Regions from separate parts of the Effusibacillus lacus genome, predicted to be linked through region 2. Evidence: a T-box and tRNA genes for the amino acid it is inferred to sense, from the RefSeq annotation. Region 2 holds a T-box; the other regions hold tRNA genes.
The links. A T-box is a leader RNA that pairs with one kind of tRNA and senses whether it is charged. The one in region 2 lies ahead of leuS (leucine--tRNA ligase), so its partner is inferred to be a tRNA-Leu.
Positions count from the first base shown of each region.

Region 1 (5,052 bases), on a different contig from region 2:
GGAAGCCCACCCTTATGAAGAAGTTGCCTATGACCTGTATCCGCTTGAGATCATGGGAAAGCCCTTTGGGATTGGAAGAATTGGCGATCTAAAAGAAAAGTGCAAATTGGATGAGTTTGCTATGCTGGTCAAATCGAAACTGGCAGTCCCCGGAGTGCGGATTGTCGGAAAACGTGATCGGATGGTCAAGAAAGTGGCGGTACTCGGAGGGTCCGGGTCTGACTGGATTGACGCAGCTTTATCGAAAGGGGCCGATGTGCTGGTTACAGCCGATCTGAAATATCATGACGCCCAAGACGCTATGTTCAAAGGACTTGCGTTGGTAGATCCCGGCCACAATGGAATGGAACGGATTGTCGTGCCTGCAGTTGCCGATTTTTTAAATGAAGCTTTAAAAGATCTGCAATGTTCAGCCGTAGCATCGGTTGTTGTTACGGAACCATTCGATTTTCTGTAGGGGATTCTACTTTCGAACATGCCTCCATACCATGGTATGGGGGTGTTCATTATGTTCGAATGGGTTGTGGGTCTTTTTTGTCTGCTCATAATTGTTTTGGGAAGCACTTATTTGTATTATCTTGCCCATTTGATACTTACCATAACCAAATGTCCGGACTGCGGGAGAATCATGCAGAAGGTGTTATATACGGAATGGAATGATTCGGAGGACAGTCATATTGTGTATGAATGCCGGTTTTGTCAAGCAAAGCGCATACGCCCTCTTAACAAGGGGAAAAAGTTTACCATGTATCCGTGAGTAAAAACTCCCTCTAATACGGATCTGCCATACAGGGAATTCTGTAGTCAAGGAGACAAAAACGAATATCGGGTTAGGGGGGCTCAGCTATGAAACGACTTTGGACGCTCCTTCTGCTCCAACCGCTTTTGTTCGCAGCCACCTCGCATGCATCCGTTTACGCCCAGCACCATTTGCAGGATTCTCAGGCGAAAGCTGCCCCTCCCAAACAAGAACAATTCCTTGTCAATGCAATGCAAAGCCAGGCCATTCTTGTCAAAGACAAAAAAGTATTTCAAGAGAAATTTCGGCGTATGTCAGAACAATTTGGCGGGCCATCAGCCACCGCAGAAGCAATGTTGAGCGAGCCCCATGCTTTTTACTGTGCCGGGTTTGTGCAGGATTTATACCGTCAAAATGGGATTTGGATTCCCGCACACTCAGTGGCCCAACAAGCAAAATATGGCGTCAGGATCAAGGATATTGACAAAACGGAACCCGGCGATCTGGTGTTCTTCTCTCGATCCCCATCAGACAAAGCGCCTGTTCATGTTGCGGTCGTCCTAGGAGAGGGAAACTTGCTTCATGCATCGGGTGATCATCGACAGGTGGAGGTTCTTGCCATTAACAACAAGCTGCGTCAACATTTCATGTTTGCCACTCGCTTGGTTTCATCCATATAATTTGCATTTTTCTTCTTATACATTCATCTTTTTTCCGGAAACATTGTGTCTTGCCCAAGGCAAGGCTTTTCTTTTTGGTTACAATTTGAAGAGAAAACAAGCATGACAGATTTAGGAGGTGTTTTTAGTTTTTTAGGAATGGTTTTGTTCTCTTTTGTTAAGAGAAACGGATTGAAACAGCGATGAAATGATGCTAATATAACTTTTGTCGCCGACGGCGGTAGGAAATGGTGAGTGAAATGACAAAAATTATATATTGAGTTTGACCTGGATTTTTGTTATGATAGCACTTGTCACTTGGTGCGAGCCATTAGCTCAGTCGGTAGAGCACCTGACTTTTAATCAGGGTGTCGATGGTTCGAGTCCATCATGGCTCACCAGAATGCCCTTCGGGGCTCCCGCGAAGTACTTGGATTTCACTTCGAAGCTGAGAATCGCTTCGTGGGGTGTCGTGCGGAAGTAGCTCAGCGGTAGAGCATCGCCTTGCCAAGGCGAGGGCCGCGGGTTCGATCCCCGTCTTCCGCTCCATCGATGGGCGATGTGGTTATTGGCCGCACGCCCTCCCGAAATGCGACCGTGGCGGAATCGGCAGACGCGCACGTTTGAGGGGCGTGTGGGATATCCCGTGGTGGTTCAAGTCCACTCGGTCGCACCACTTGTGAATTTCGGGGTTCCCACGAAGTACCCGGAATTTGCTGCAAATGTTTACGTCACTTCGTGGAGTGATTTGTGCCCTTAGCTCAGCCGGATAGAGCGTTTGACTACGAATCAAAAGGTCGGGAGTTCGAATCTCTCAGGGCACGCCATTTATAACTACTTTGGATCTGCTAGTGCCTGCAGATTCGAACGTGGGAGTTCGTCGGAGCGATACATCGATAGCATTTGCTTCGCAGCCGGGTGATCTTCCCGTATCTCTCAGGGCACGCCATATGCAGTTTTTTCGGGGTCCCCGCAATTGTACTCGGTGTAAGCTGCAACGCATTGCTTCACTTTGCCCCCATCCGGGGATAGGTTGTCACTAAGCGACGAGTCGCTAAGTGCAACTTTATGGGGGTGTTTCGGGGATATAGCTCAGTTGGTAGAGCACCTGCCTTGCAAGCAGGGGGTCAGCGGTTCGAATCCGCTTATCTCCACCAGACAGGTATTCCTCGATAGCTCAGCGGTAGAGCATCCGGCTGTTAACCGGAGGGTCGTAGGTTCGAACCCTACTCGAGGAGCCATCCATGCTTCCATAGCTCAGTCGGCAGAGCGCATCCATGGTAAGGATGAGGTCACCAGTTCGATTCTGGTTGGAAGCTCCAGGAAGGAAAGGGCCCATCAAAGTGACGTGAAAGCGATGCGGCTTACACCGACTTTGATGGGGACCCGAAAATACGTTAATAAAACCTTCGGCGCGTTGGAGAAGTGGCTTAACTCACCGCCCTTTCAAGGCGGCATTCACGGGTTCGAATCCCGTACGCGTCACCATCTTTGAATCCGCTACGGGATTCGAGGAACCGGGGTTCGTCGGAGCGTTGCTTCGGAAGCTCTGCTGCGCAGCCGGGTGGTTTTCCCGTATCCCGTACGCGTCACCACTAATCTTTCCCTGATTATTGTCGGGGTCCCCGCAAAGTACTCGGTGTTGCTACATGCTTGGCGTCACTTTGTGGGGTGTCTGGAAGCTTAGCTCAGCTGGGAGAGCATCTGCCTTACAAGCAGAGGGTCGGCGGTTCGATCCCGTCAGCTTCCACCAAAGAGGATGAAGGAGGGCCGGCTAAGAGCGGTGACATTCGTGTCACAAGGTCGGCCCGACGACATCCTGTCGTCGCGGGGTGGAGCAGTTGGTAGCTCGTCGGGCTCATAACCCGAAGGCCGCAGGTTCGAGTCCTGTCCCCGCAACCAACCATGGAGCTGTGGTGTAGTGGCCTAACATGCCCGCCTGTCACGCGGGAGACCGCGGGTTCGAATCCCGTCAGCTCCGCCACCGTGAATCTCGTCAGGGATTCGAGCACTAAGTAATGGCTCGGTAGCTCAGTCGGTAGAGCAGAGGACTGAAAATCCTCGTGTCGGCGGTTCGATTCCGTCCCGAGCCACCATTATAAAGCCAATTAAAGCAACTTTGTTTGAAATCGGAATTGCCACCTTAGCACAGTCGGTAGTGCGCATCACTCGTAATGATGAGGTCGCCGGTTCGATTCCGGCAGGTGGCTCCATGACGGAGGGATACCAAAGTGGCCAAATGGGGCGGACTGTAAATCCGTTGGCATCGCCTTCGAAGGTTCGAATCCTTCTCCCTCCACCAAATCAATATGGCTCGATAGCTCAGTTGGTGAGAGCGACGGATTCATAACCCGTAGGTCGGCAGTTCGACTCTGCCTCGAGCCACCACAACTTATTGGGGAGTCGCCAAGCGGTAAGGCAACGGACTTTGACTCCGTCATGCGAAGGTTCGATCCCTTCCTCCCCAGCCAAAGACTATCGCTCATCAAAGTGACAAGCCTTCGAAGCTAATTCCGGGTGCTTTGATGGGAACCCCATTTGCGGTCGTGGCGGAATTGGCAGACGCGCAAGATTCAGGTTCTTGTGGGCGCAAGCTCGTGGAGGTTCAAGTCCTCTCGACCGCACCAGAATTTAATAATGATGATGCCGGAGTGATGGAATTGGCATACGTGCACGACTCAAAATCGTGATTTTGTGGGTTCGAGTCCCACCTCCGGCACCAATTGTTTTGGGGTTCCCGCAAAGTACCCGGTTTTGCTGCAAAAGCTTTGCGTCACTTTGTGGGGGTTCTTCGGAATGTAGCGCAGCTTGGTAGCGCGCACGCTTCGGGAGCGTGAGGTCCAGGGTTCAAATCCCTGCATTCCGACCAGTTGTGGAGAGATGTCCGAGTTGGTCGAAGGAGCACGATTGGAAATCGTGTAGGCGTTAACCGCGTCTCAAGGGTTCGAATCCCTTTCTCTCCGCCAGTCATGCGGGCGTAGTTCAATGGTAGAACTCCAGCCTTCCAAGCTGGTCGCGTGGGTTCGATTCCCATCGCCCGCTCCAAACATTAGACCCCATTAAGACAATCACATAAAACTTTTCTGATGCTACCTTAAATCCGTCGAAAGGTGTCGAAAGATTTCAGCCTTTTGACGGATTTATTTGTTTTTGAAGTTTGGTGTGGACGTTTTATGATTCTTGTATAACGTCAAATTATCGGGCGAAAAATGAAGAAACCAGGAGAATGAAGTAGAATCTTTTGTGGCATTTGCTCCACATTCTACTTTTTGTTTGTATTTGTTCTGCATAATATGTTGAGGAGCGGTGGATTACATGATATTATAGCTTCTGTTGTCGCGAGAGAGCGGTTCGAACGAAACAAGTCGTTCTTTGCACCCAAGGGGCATTTAGTTCAACTTAGCGACTTGTCGCTTAGTTGCAACTTATACTCTGGAGTGCAAGTAACGCTAAGGCAACAGTAAGGAAACCCCGCTAAGAACGTTGACGTCCATGTCAACAACGCGGGATAGATCATCCAGGATCTAAGTCGTTCTTTGCACCCACAGGGCACAAGTAACGCTAAGGCCCTGAAGGACCAAGTCGTTCTTTGAAAACTGAATCGTGTAGGGAGCCACGATTGATTCTTCGAATACGATGCGGCTGCCCCGCCCC
Region 1 covers NZ_BDUF01000101.1:92-5,143, reverse strand. Annotated here, with positions in the region: gene EFBL_RS16960 (Nif3-like dinuclear metal center hexameric protein) at 1-457, shown strand, start outside; gene EFBL_RS16950 (C40 family peptidase) at 847-1,419, shown strand; tRNA gene EFBL_RS16945 (tRNA-Lys) at 1,724-1,799, shown strand; tRNA gene EFBL_RS16940 (tRNA-Gly) at 1,873-1,947, shown strand; tRNA gene EFBL_RS16935 (tRNA-Leu) at 1,990-2,074, shown strand; tRNA gene EFBL_RS16930 (tRNA-Arg) at 2,149-2,225, shown strand; tRNA gene EFBL_RS16925 (tRNA-Ala) at 2,480-2,555, shown strand; tRNA gene EFBL_RS16920 (tRNA-Asn) at 2,565-2,639, shown strand; tRNA gene EFBL_RS16915 (tRNA-Thr) at 2,645-2,720, shown strand; tRNA gene EFBL_RS16910 (tRNA-Glu) at 2,810-2,886, shown strand; tRNA gene EFBL_RS16905 (tRNA-Val) at 3,076-3,151, shown strand; tRNA gene EFBL_RS16900 (tRNA-Met) at 3,225-3,300, shown strand; tRNA gene EFBL_RS16895 (tRNA-Asp) at 3,306-3,382, shown strand; tRNA gene EFBL_RS16890 (tRNA-Phe) at 3,419-3,494, shown strand; tRNA gene EFBL_RS16885 (tRNA-Thr) at 3,536-3,611, shown strand; tRNA gene EFBL_RS16880 (tRNA-Tyr) at 3,616-3,700, shown strand; tRNA gene EFBL_RS16875 (tRNA-Met) at 3,710-3,786, shown strand; tRNA gene EFBL_RS16870 (tRNA-Gln) at 3,795-3,869, shown strand; tRNA gene EFBL_RS16865 (tRNA-Leu) at 3,939-4,025, shown strand; tRNA gene EFBL_RS16860 (tRNA-Leu) at 4,044-4,120, shown strand; tRNA gene EFBL_RS16855 (tRNA-Pro) at 4,191-4,267, shown strand; tRNA gene EFBL_RS16850 (tRNA-Ser) at 4,273-4,364, shown strand; tRNA gene EFBL_RS16845 (tRNA-Gly) at 4,370-4,443, shown strand.
Region 1: it has a tRNA-Leu gene. The T-box ahead of leuS (leucine--tRNA ligase) is inferred to sense a tRNA for this amino acid. The anticodon was not compared.

Region 2 (5,052 bases):
ACGAGAAATGGAGCCTTGCAGTTTGCCGCACTATCCCCAGGCCTGAGGTCGGAAAAACAAGCCACTTATGAATCCCGGCATTGGGTGACGGGAACCTCCAGCCCATGGATTGACACTTACACGATCAACGAAGGAAAGCAACTTTCTGACGGACGAGTGGAATTCCTGATCAAATTTGTCTGGACGGATTCCACCAAAGCAAAGACTGAGGCAGAGCAAACGGTCATTGTGCAGCAGTTTGAGCAGAACTGGTTTGTGTCCGACGTTTCCGGCTGGCGGATGTAAAATGGCATAATCTGCAGGACGTTCCGTACAAGGAGCGCAAACATCAGTTTGCGCTCCTTGCTCGTTCCGCCAGGCACAGCAGTTTATCCCACCACAATGTTGACCAGTTTTCCGGGCACTACGATACACTTCTTGATTTCTTTGCCTTCAAAGTGTTCCTTGACCTTATCCAGTGTCAGAACCAGTTGTTGGATCTCTTCTTGCGAAGCGTCCTTGGATATAACCACCCGATCCCGTACCTTGCCGTTCACCTGAACCGCATACTCGATTTCATCCTTCACAAGCGCCGCCGGGTCATATTTGGGCCATGCCTGCTGGTGCACGCTGTCCCGGTGCCCGATGGTCCTCCAGAGTTCCTCCGCAACATGCGGCGCTACGGGAGCCAGCAGGAGCAGAACCGTTTCGATCGCGTCCAGTTTGGTGCCGACATCGGCTGTTTCCGGGTAGCCATAGATGGCATTGACCAGTTCCATGATGGCTGAGATGGCGGTGTTAAACTGGTAGCGTTCCCCGATATCTTCCGTTACCTTCTTGATGGCAAAATGGGTCTGCTGCCAAAGTTTCCTGGCATCCGAACCGGAATGGTCCGCCGCCGGACGGTTGGCAAACAAGTCAACATGAGCATCGGCCAGCCGCCAAACCCTGCCCAGGAAACGGTAACATCCTTCCACACCCTGGTCGCTCCACTCCAGGTCACGATCCGGCGGGGCGGCAAACAGAATGAAGGTGCGGGCTGTGTCAGCCCCGTATCTGGCCACAATATCCTCAGGTGACACCACATTGCCCTTGGATTTGGACATCTTGGCCCCTTCCTTGATCACCATTCCCTGAGTCAGCAGACTGTCAAACGGTTCTTCAAAGTTGACAAGTCCCGCGTCATACAGAACTTTGGTGAAGAATCGGGAATACAGCAAATGCAGCACTGCATGCTCAATTCCGCCGATGTATTTGTCAACCGGCAGCCATCGGTTTGCCGCCTCGATATCAAATGGAGCGGTTTCCAGCTTGGCTGAAGTATACCGCAGGTAGTACCAGGAAGAGTCGATAAACGTATCCATCGTGTCCGTTTCCCGGGTCGCCTTGCCGCCGCAGGACGGGCAGGTTGTGTTCACGAAGCTTTCGTTGGTGGCAAGCGGAGACTTGCCGGCCACTTCAAACTGCACCTGTTCGGGCAGCAGCACAGGCAATTGGTCCTTTGGAACCGGTACCGTGCCGCAGTTGTCGCAATAAACAACCGGGATCGGGCATCCCCAATAGCGTTGGCGGGAAATCAGCCAGTCGCGCAGACGATAGGATACAGTTCGCTTGCCCTTCCCTTCCTGCTCCAGATTGGCAGAGATCCGATCTATCGCTTCCAGGTTGTGCAGCCCGTTGAACCGATCGGAGTTCACCAACACTCCTTCTCCGGTATAGGCTTCTCGCAACGGCAGCTCAAGCGGAGCATCTTCCGGCTGAACCACCGGTTGAATAGGCAGGTTGTATTTGGTTGCAAATTCAAAATCCCGCTGGTCATGGGCAGGAACCCCCATTACGGCACCCGTGCCGTAATCCGGCAATACGTAGTTTGCAATCCAGATGGGAATAGGGTCCCCTGTTTTCGGGTGGATTGCATATTCTCCCGTAAACATGCCCACTTTCTCGGCAGTGTCCGAGGTACGTTCAATTTCTGATTTCTTGCGGACCTCTTCCACGAATGCGCGGATTTCGTCCCGTTTTGGCGATTTGCGGGTAATCCGGTCCAAGTCGGGGTGTTCCGGTGCCAATACCAGATAGGTAACCCCGTACAACGTGTCCGGACGGGTCGTGAACACAGTCAACAATCCGTCATGCTTGTCAATTCCAAAGATAATTTCTGTGCCAGTGGATTTGCCGATCCAGTTGCGCTGCATCGTTTTGACCCGTTCCGGCCAGCCGGGCAGATGGTCCAGATCATTCAGCAGCCGCTCCGCATAATCGGTTATGCGCAAATACCACTGCTCCAGATCCTTCTTTACAACTTCCGTGCCGCAGCGCCAGCAGGCACCGTTTTCCACCTGTTCGTTGGCCAGCACGGTGGCACATTCCGGGCACCAGTTGACCGCCCCTTTTTTCTTGTAGGCTAATCCTCTTTCATAGAAAAGCAGGAACAGCCACTGGGTCCACTTGTAATAATCGGGTTTGCAGGTGGTTACCTCCCTCTCCCAATCATAGGACACACCCAGTTCTTTCTGCTGGTTGCGCATAAATGCGATGTTGTCGTAGGTCCAGGGCGCCGGATGACTCTTGTTCTTGATTGCCGCATTTTCAGCAGGCATCCCGAACGCATCCCACCCCATCGGATGAAGTACATTGAAACCGTGCATCCGCTTGAAGCGGGCAATCACATCACCGATCGAGTAAACACGGACGTGACCCATATGCAGTCTTCCCGATGGGTACGGGAACTGCTCCAGGCAATAGAAGTACGGTTTGTCCGAAGCTTCGTCCGTGTGGTTTATACCGGCTTCTTCCCAATATTGCTGCCACTTCTTCTCAATGTCTGCAGGAACATATTTGTGTTCGCTCATGGTAAGACCCTCCAAGAAAATCTAAAAAACCTCCCACCCCAAAGCCTTCTGCTAGGGACGAGAGGTTGGAAAAACCAAGTAAAAATTCCCGCGGTACCACCCATAATTGCCGACCCGCAATGTGATGCGAAGCCGACCACTCAAGATCCTGTAACGGGGACCAATCGGTTACAAGTACTGCCATTCCTTGTAACGGCTCGGAGGCGAGTTTCTCCGTTACGCTCCTGCCAACTTTCACCAGCCGTTGGCTCTCTGAAAGGATGTAAGCGAATACTGCTCCTCGTCAATGCCTGCGTAAAATTAATTTTGTCGAAATATGAAATATTTGATTGTTAGTATACGCAGACGGTGAGCCATTTGTCAACCCATTGTGGAATGGAGTAATCCAATTTTCCGCAGATATCTATAAATATGGGGTTTTAGTCTCATGACAAATGAAAGTTCCGTTTGGCAATATGAAAGGTCGAGTGAAGCAATGTCCAATTCTGCGGGAAAGGATGACCCAGCATCCAGTAGCTGATCCCCCGCAGCCCCATCACATCAACCAGATGAAACTTGGCCAGAATCGAACGGGCATCTTCAAACCATATTTGCCTCATTTCGTTGCGGGAGCCCCGGTAGGTAAACATGGGGGAGGCAGACTCCTTGTGAAAATGGATATGAACTTCGGTGCGTATTGCCTGCTCCACGGCAGCTTTTGGCGAAATGCCGGCCGCCCGGTTTCCTTTCTCATAGGGAATCGGCCAGTTGTATCCGTAAAGGCTCATCCCCATCATGATTTTGTCAGGGGGGATTTGGGAGGTGGCGTAATCAAGGACGCTTCGCACCATATTGAGAGGGGCCACAGCCATGGGCGGACCTCCCACCCATCCCCACTCAAAGGTCATGAGAATGACCTGGTCTGCCATCTGGCCCAATGCCCGGTAATCAAACGCTCCCATCCATGGGTTTCGCGGATCATCGGACATCTTTGGGCCCATTGTCACGGTCAACGGTACGTTTTGTAATTTTGCTTCGTCCGCCAGCCCCCTCACAAAGGCAGTAAAGGGCTCCCGATCCTCCGGATACAGATGTTCGAAATCGATATTGATGCCGGCATACCTTTTTTCCATTACAGTGCGCAAGATATTATGGACTGCTCTTCTTTTCAGCTCCGGATGTTTGATGACGGTACGGGCCAGGTCCGGGTTAAAACGGCTTCCGTCAAAATTGGTCACGGTGAGAAGCGGAGCCACTTTTTCTCTTTTGAGGCTTAATACAACCGCCTCATCAGGCATTTCCGACAATGTGCCATCCGGGTACACACGGGAGTTAAACAGGGAGACATAAGTCAAACAATCGGCGGCATCCTCTATGATTTCCGTATCCGTCTGTTTGCCGGAGGGGATCATGAACGCATTCACCTGGATGGTTTTGTCCGGTCTTACACGACTGGGAATCCAAAGAGACTCTCCGGGTATCCACTTCCGGTCATCCAGTTTGTCGTTGACTGCCAGTATGATATGGGGAGGAATGCCTGTCTCCATCGATAGAGTATCCAGAGTATCACCTTCTTTAATGATGTGAAGTTTCAGCGTGGATTTTGGCCCTGCAGGAATTAGCAGACTCATGCCGGGCACCAGCCGGTCGCCGTTCAATTCGTTCGCCGACCGGATATGTTCCGCTGTACCTCCATAAAGCTTGGCAATGGAAAAAAGGGACTCACCGGCCTTCACCACATGGACAAACATAGTCCTCCTCCTTCCGGATAGGCTCCTATACTATATTCAACGGACAAGTTTACATAAAACTTTAATCGTGAAAATAAAAGAAGAGACTGCCGGGCAGCCTCCTCATGAATGAACTACTGTTTAGCGGAACACTTCACCGCCCCGTTTGTATTCCACATCGCCCACACCGTCGCGGACATTGGCTGCTCTTGCGATGGCAAAGAAGAAGTCGGACAACCGGTTCAGGTACTTCTGAACGTCTTCATTGATCGCTTCCTGTTCCGACAGCTTCACAACTCTCCGCTCAGCCCGACGTGAAACCGTCCGGCATACGTGCAGGGCTGCCGACACCGGACTGCCTCCTGGCAGCACAAATCTCTTGATGGGAGGACATTCGGCATCGTAACGGTCAATCCACTGTTCTAAACGCGATACCATGTCTTTGTTGACCTTATAGGTGATTTCCTGACCTTTGGGAGCTTGCACGTAAGCGAGATCTCCACCCGCGTCAA
Region 2 covers NZ_BDUF01000018.1:11,825-16,876, forward strand. Annotated here, with positions in the region: gene EFBL_RS04330 (copper amine oxidase N-terminal domain-containing protein) at 1-285, shown strand, start outside; gene leuS (leucine--tRNA ligase) at 369-2,831, opposite strand; T-box leader at 2,882-3,127, opposite strand; gene EFBL_RS04340 (glycoside hydrolase family 18 protein) at 3,257-4,561, opposite strand; gene EFBL_RS04345 (cob(I)yrinic acid a,c-diamide adenosyltransferase) at 4,682-5,052, opposite strand, start outside.

Region 3 (5,052 bases), on a different contig from region 2:
AGCAGGTATCCTTTGGCACGAAGATTGTCCGCCAGGACAGGCACAATGGATTCGTGACCCTCCAGCTGAAGGTAGTGCCCCTTCAAACGGCATGCCACCAACGGAAACAGTCCAATAACCGAGGAACAATAGCGGCTTTTCAAGTCCGTCACCGAATCCAGCAGGAATGCGCATGTTGCCCCATATTTGGCATGAAGCTTACGGAATACCTGAAACGCTTCTATCGTTCGGGGATAGTATTTTTCTTGAGTTTGCACTTTCAGCAGGCGGTTTATCGTCTTCATACAAAAATCCTCTCACGTTGGTTCAGGAAGTTGCGAATTATGGTCTTGCCGCCTTCGGTCAGGATGCTTTCCGGGTGAAACTGCACACCTGTTATGGCAAATTCCTTATGGCGAACCGCCATGACCTCTCCGTCTTCAGACTGCGCCAGGACCTCAAGGCAATCGGGCACACTTTCCGGTTCAATCACCAGGGAATGATAGCGTGTAGCGCGAAACGGGTTCGGGAGGGTTTCAAACACCCCTGAACCCGTATGTGAAATCAGTGAGGTCTTGCCGTGCATCATCTTTCTCGCTTTCACAATCTTGCCTCCAAAAACCTGCCCGATCGACTGATGCCCCAGACATACGCCCAGAATCGGAATCTTTCCTGCAAAAAACCGGATAGCCTCCATCGAAATCCCTGCATCATCCGGTGTACATGGCCCCGGCGATACAAGAAGATGGGTCAAAGGCAACCCCGCCAGTTCAGATACCGTTACCTTGTCGTTGCGAAAGATCTTCACATCGCAACCAAACTCTCTCAGATACTGGACAAGGTTGTAGGTGAATGAATCATAATTGTCAATAACTCCTATCATCTGTCTCCTCTCCTCTCGCTCCACTCAACTCTCTGGAAAAACAGCAAAGACCAGCCTCAAAAGAAGCTGGTCCTGAATAACAAGATCCCGCATTCCTCGGCTCTGCTGCACTCGCTCTTCTCTCTTCCTCTACTCTGCTCTCATTCTTGACTTCCAATGGTTTCAACCATCTTATCAACCATGGCCGTCTTTGTCAATATACTTTGACGACTCCTGTTCCCATCCATCTCCATACACAAAAAATGCCCTGCAAATCGCAGAGCGCATTATTTGGCGGAGGGAGAGGGATACGGGAACACCACCCGGCTGCGCAGTAGATTCTATCGAAGATTAGCTCCGACGAACCCCGGGGTTCTCACCCTCTCCCAGTACATAGAAGTATTGTTTTTTATATTGTTTTTTTTGGCGGAGGGAGAGGGATACGGGAAAACCACCCGGCTGCGTAGTAAATTCTATCGAAGATTAGCTCCGACGAACCCCGGGGTTCTCACCCTCTCCCTTGCACATAGAAGTATTGTTTTTTTGGCGGAGGGAGAGGGATTCGAACCCCCGTGGGCTTGCACCCTAACGGTTTTCAAGACCGCCCCGTTATGACCACTTCGGTATCCCTCCGCGCTGTTGGAGCGGGTGATGGGAATCGAACCCACGCTGCCGGCTTGGGAAGCCGGAGTTCTACCATTGAACTACACCCGCAAATATAAAAAAACCCATCAAAACTGATGAATTTCTTTGGTGATTGGTTCCTCGAATCCCTGACGAGATCCATAGTGGCGGAGCTGACGGGATTCGAACCCGCGGTCTCCCGCGTGACAGGCGGGCATGTTAGGCCACTACACCACAGCTCCATGGTTGGTTGCGGGGACAGGACTCGAACCTGCGGCCTTCGGGTTATGAGCCCGACGAGCTACCAACTGCTCCACCCCGCGACGACAGGATGTCGTCGGGCCGACCTTGTGACACGAATGTCACCGCTCTTAGCCGGCCCTCCTTCATCCTCTTTGGTGGAAGCTGACGGGATCGAACCGCCGACCCTCTGCTTGTAAGGCAGATGCTCTCCCAGCTGAGCTAAGCTTCCAAAGATGGTGACGCGTACGGGATACGGGAAAACCACCCGGCTGCGCAGCAGAGCTTCCGAAGCAACGCTCCGACGAACCCTGGTTACTCGAATCCCGTAGCGGATTCAAAGATGGTGACGCGTACGGGATTCGAACCCGTGAATGCCGCCTTGAAAGGGCGGTGAGTTAAGCCACTTCTCCAACGCGCCGAAGGTTTTATTAACGTATTTTCGGGTCCCCATCAAAGTCGGTGTAAGCCGCATCGCTTTCACGTCACTTTGATGGGCCCTTTCCTTCCTGGAGCTTCCAACCAGAATCGAACTGGTGACCTCATCCTTACCATGGATGCGCTCTGCCGACTGAGCTATGGAAGCATGGATGGCTCCTCGAGTAGGGTTCGAACCTACGACCCTCCGGTTAACAGCCGGATGCTCTACCGCTGAGCTATCGAGGAATACCTGTCTGGTGGAGATAAGCGGATTCGAACCGCTGACCCCCTGCTTGCAAGGCAGGTGCTCTACCAACTGAGCTATATCCCCGAAACACCCCCATAAAGTTGCACTTAGCGACTCGTCGCTTAGTGACAACCTATCCCCAGGGGCAAAGTGAAGCAATGCGTTGCAGCTTACACCGAGTACAATTGCGGGAACCCCGAAAAAACTGCATATGGCGTGCCCTGAGAGATACGGGAAGATCACCCGGCTGCGAAGCAAATGCTATCGATGTATCGCTCCGACGAACTCCCACGTTCGAATCCGCAGGCACCAGCAGATCCAAAGTAGTTATAAATGGCGTGCCCTGAGAGATTCGAACTCCCGACCTTTTGATTCGTAGTCAAACGCTCTATCCGGCTGAGCTAAGGGCACAAATCACTCCACGAAGTGACGTAAACATTTGCAGCAAATTCCGGGTACTTCGTGGGAACCCCGAAATTCACAAGTGGTGCGACCGAGTGGACTTGAACCACCACGGGATATCCCACACGCCCCTCAAACGTGCGCGTCTGCCGATTCCGCCACGGTCGCATTTCGGGAGGGCGTGCGGCCAATAACCACATCGCCCATCGATGGAGCGGAAGACGGGGATCGAACCCGCGGCCCTCGCCTTGGCAAGGCGATGCTCTACCGCTGAGCTACTTCCGCACGACACCCCGCGAAGCGACCCTCAGCTTCGAAGTGAAATTCAGGTACTTCGCGGGAGCCCCGAAGAGCATTCTGGTGAGCCATGATGGACTCGAACCATCGACACCCTGATTAAAAGTCAGGTGCTCTACCGACTGAGCTAATGGCTCATTAAAAGCGACTTTTTAAAAATACCACACTCATCAATCTGCTGTCAACCGCATCACCGCAGCGACAGAATTTATAATACCATGCCGACATAGGAAAACTCAACAGAAGGAATCGCACAAAACAACACAAAATTCATGATTGATTGTTACTACACCTCAATATCTCACCTATTCTGTTTGATTCATCGCAATAAAACTTGCTTTTAACCGGTTCGTATGGGTAGGATACAAGTATCTTCCCCAGAAAGGATGACCCCCGCTGAGCAATCTCTATTCTATCATTGTCAGTTGTGCATCGGACTACATAACACATTCTTTTGATGAACTTAAAAAAATCGACCCTGCATTGTCCGGAAGATCTGCCTTGGATATGGGAGTTTATCTGGTGCATACCTCTGTTTCGTTTAGTCAATTCTCTGATTTGGCAAGGGCTGCGGACCCTATTTTTACCAGGCATATTCAACCTGTCGACGATGTATTGGAAATCAATCGTACCAAGAATGATCTGCTAATCTTAATTGAATATCTTCTTTCCCGAATGGATCGCTTTCAAACGGGTGATAGGGTTTCTGTCCAGGTTCGACGGGCAAGCGGATTGAACTTCGGTTATACCCCATATGGGGTTAAGGAAGCGCTGGATCCTTTTTTTACGGAAAATGGTTTGATTCCGGTTGTTCAACAGGCAGATTCCGTCGTATCCATCTATCTTGCTTTCAACCGGGCTTATATCGGCATCTCCAAACCTTACGAAAACCTGTCAGATTGGCCGGGCGGAATGATCCGGCTGCAAAAAGCGGAGAATCAAACATCACGTTCCCGTTTTAAACTGGAAGAAGCCTGCCTGGTCTTTGACATCCGCCTTTCCGAATATTCATCAGCCCTTGACCTGGGGGCTGCTCCTGGTGGCTGGTCATCCTATTTACTGGATCAGGGACTTCACGTCACGGCAGTCGACACAGGCGAATTGGAACCTGCATTATTAAATCATCCCAATCTTATTTTTTGTAAAACGAACGTGTCTGATACTATGTTTGGACCTGACGCTTTTGAGGTTTTGACCTGTGATATGAGTTGGGACCCCATGCATACAGCCAAACTTGTTTCAAAACACTTGTACAGCCTGAAAAAAAGAGGTATTGCCGTCATTACCATCAAGCTCATGCACAAGAAAATTCGAAAAACCATTGACGATTTTGTCAGAGTGCTGGAGCCTGACTTGACATGTGTGAGTATTAAGCAACTCTTCCACAATCGGGATGAAGTAACGGCTTTTTTCCGCAAAACTTAAAAAAGACGGGGAAATGCCCCCGTCTTACAATTTACTCCTCATCATCCACATCCAAAATTGTAATTACCTCTACCATCGCGTCTTCACCTTGCAGTTTAACCTTGGTTCCCTGACGCAAGTGCATCCAGTTATCATCCAAATCTTCATACTTGATTTCGAGGTCGTCTGCCAGTTCAAACTTCCACTGCTTGTTGTTTTCGTCCTTAATGGTGATTGTGGAGGAAGTCATGTTGACAATGGTGCCTTTAACTTCAAATTCACCTTCCCACTGATTGTCGTCGTCATCTTTTTCGACTTCAACCTCAACTGCATAAGCGCCTCTTGCTTGAATTTCGACACGGTCTCCCTCTTCAATCTCGCCCGCTGTGGGTGTCGAATCCCCTTCAATCTCAATTTTGGTGCTGGCGGTTATCCATACCGTTTCCCGGTCATCGTTATCCGTATCAATTACAAGCCGGTATTGTCTGGAATCGTCCCAATCCGATACCCGGGTGATTGACTGAACCGTTCCTTTGATCTCTTCGATGTCCTGTTCGGCTTCTTCTTCAATCTCAAT
Region 3 covers NZ_BDUF01000075.1:13,365-18,416, forward strand. Annotated here, with positions in the region: gene EFBL_RS13725 (anthranilate synthase component I family protein) at 1-284, opposite strand, end outside; gene EFBL_RS13730 (anthranilate synthase component II) at 281-862, opposite strand; tRNA gene EFBL_RS13735 (tRNA-Ser) at 1,386-1,474, opposite strand; tRNA gene EFBL_RS13740 (tRNA-Gly) at 1,482-1,555, opposite strand; tRNA gene EFBL_RS13745 (tRNA-Asp) at 1,631-1,707, opposite strand; tRNA gene EFBL_RS13750 (tRNA-Met) at 1,713-1,788, opposite strand; tRNA gene EFBL_RS13755 (tRNA-Val) at 1,862-1,937, opposite strand; tRNA gene EFBL_RS13760 (tRNA-Glu) at 2,050-2,126, opposite strand; tRNA gene EFBL_RS13765 (tRNA-Thr) at 2,216-2,291, opposite strand; tRNA gene EFBL_RS13770 (tRNA-Asn) at 2,297-2,371, opposite strand; tRNA gene EFBL_RS13775 (tRNA-Ala) at 2,381-2,456, opposite strand; tRNA gene EFBL_RS13780 (tRNA-Arg) at 2,707-2,783, opposite strand; tRNA gene EFBL_RS13785 (tRNA-Leu) at 2,858-2,942, opposite strand; tRNA gene EFBL_RS13790 (tRNA-Gly) at 2,985-3,059, opposite strand; tRNA gene EFBL_RS13795 (tRNA-Lys) at 3,133-3,208, opposite strand; gene EFBL_RS13800 (SAM-dependent methyltransferase) at 3,579-4,496, shown strand; gene EFBL_RS13805 (S-layer homology domain-containing protein) at 4,528-5,052, opposite strand, start outside.
Region 3: it has a tRNA-Leu gene. The T-box ahead of leuS (leucine--tRNA ligase) is inferred to sense a tRNA for this amino acid. The anticodon was not compared.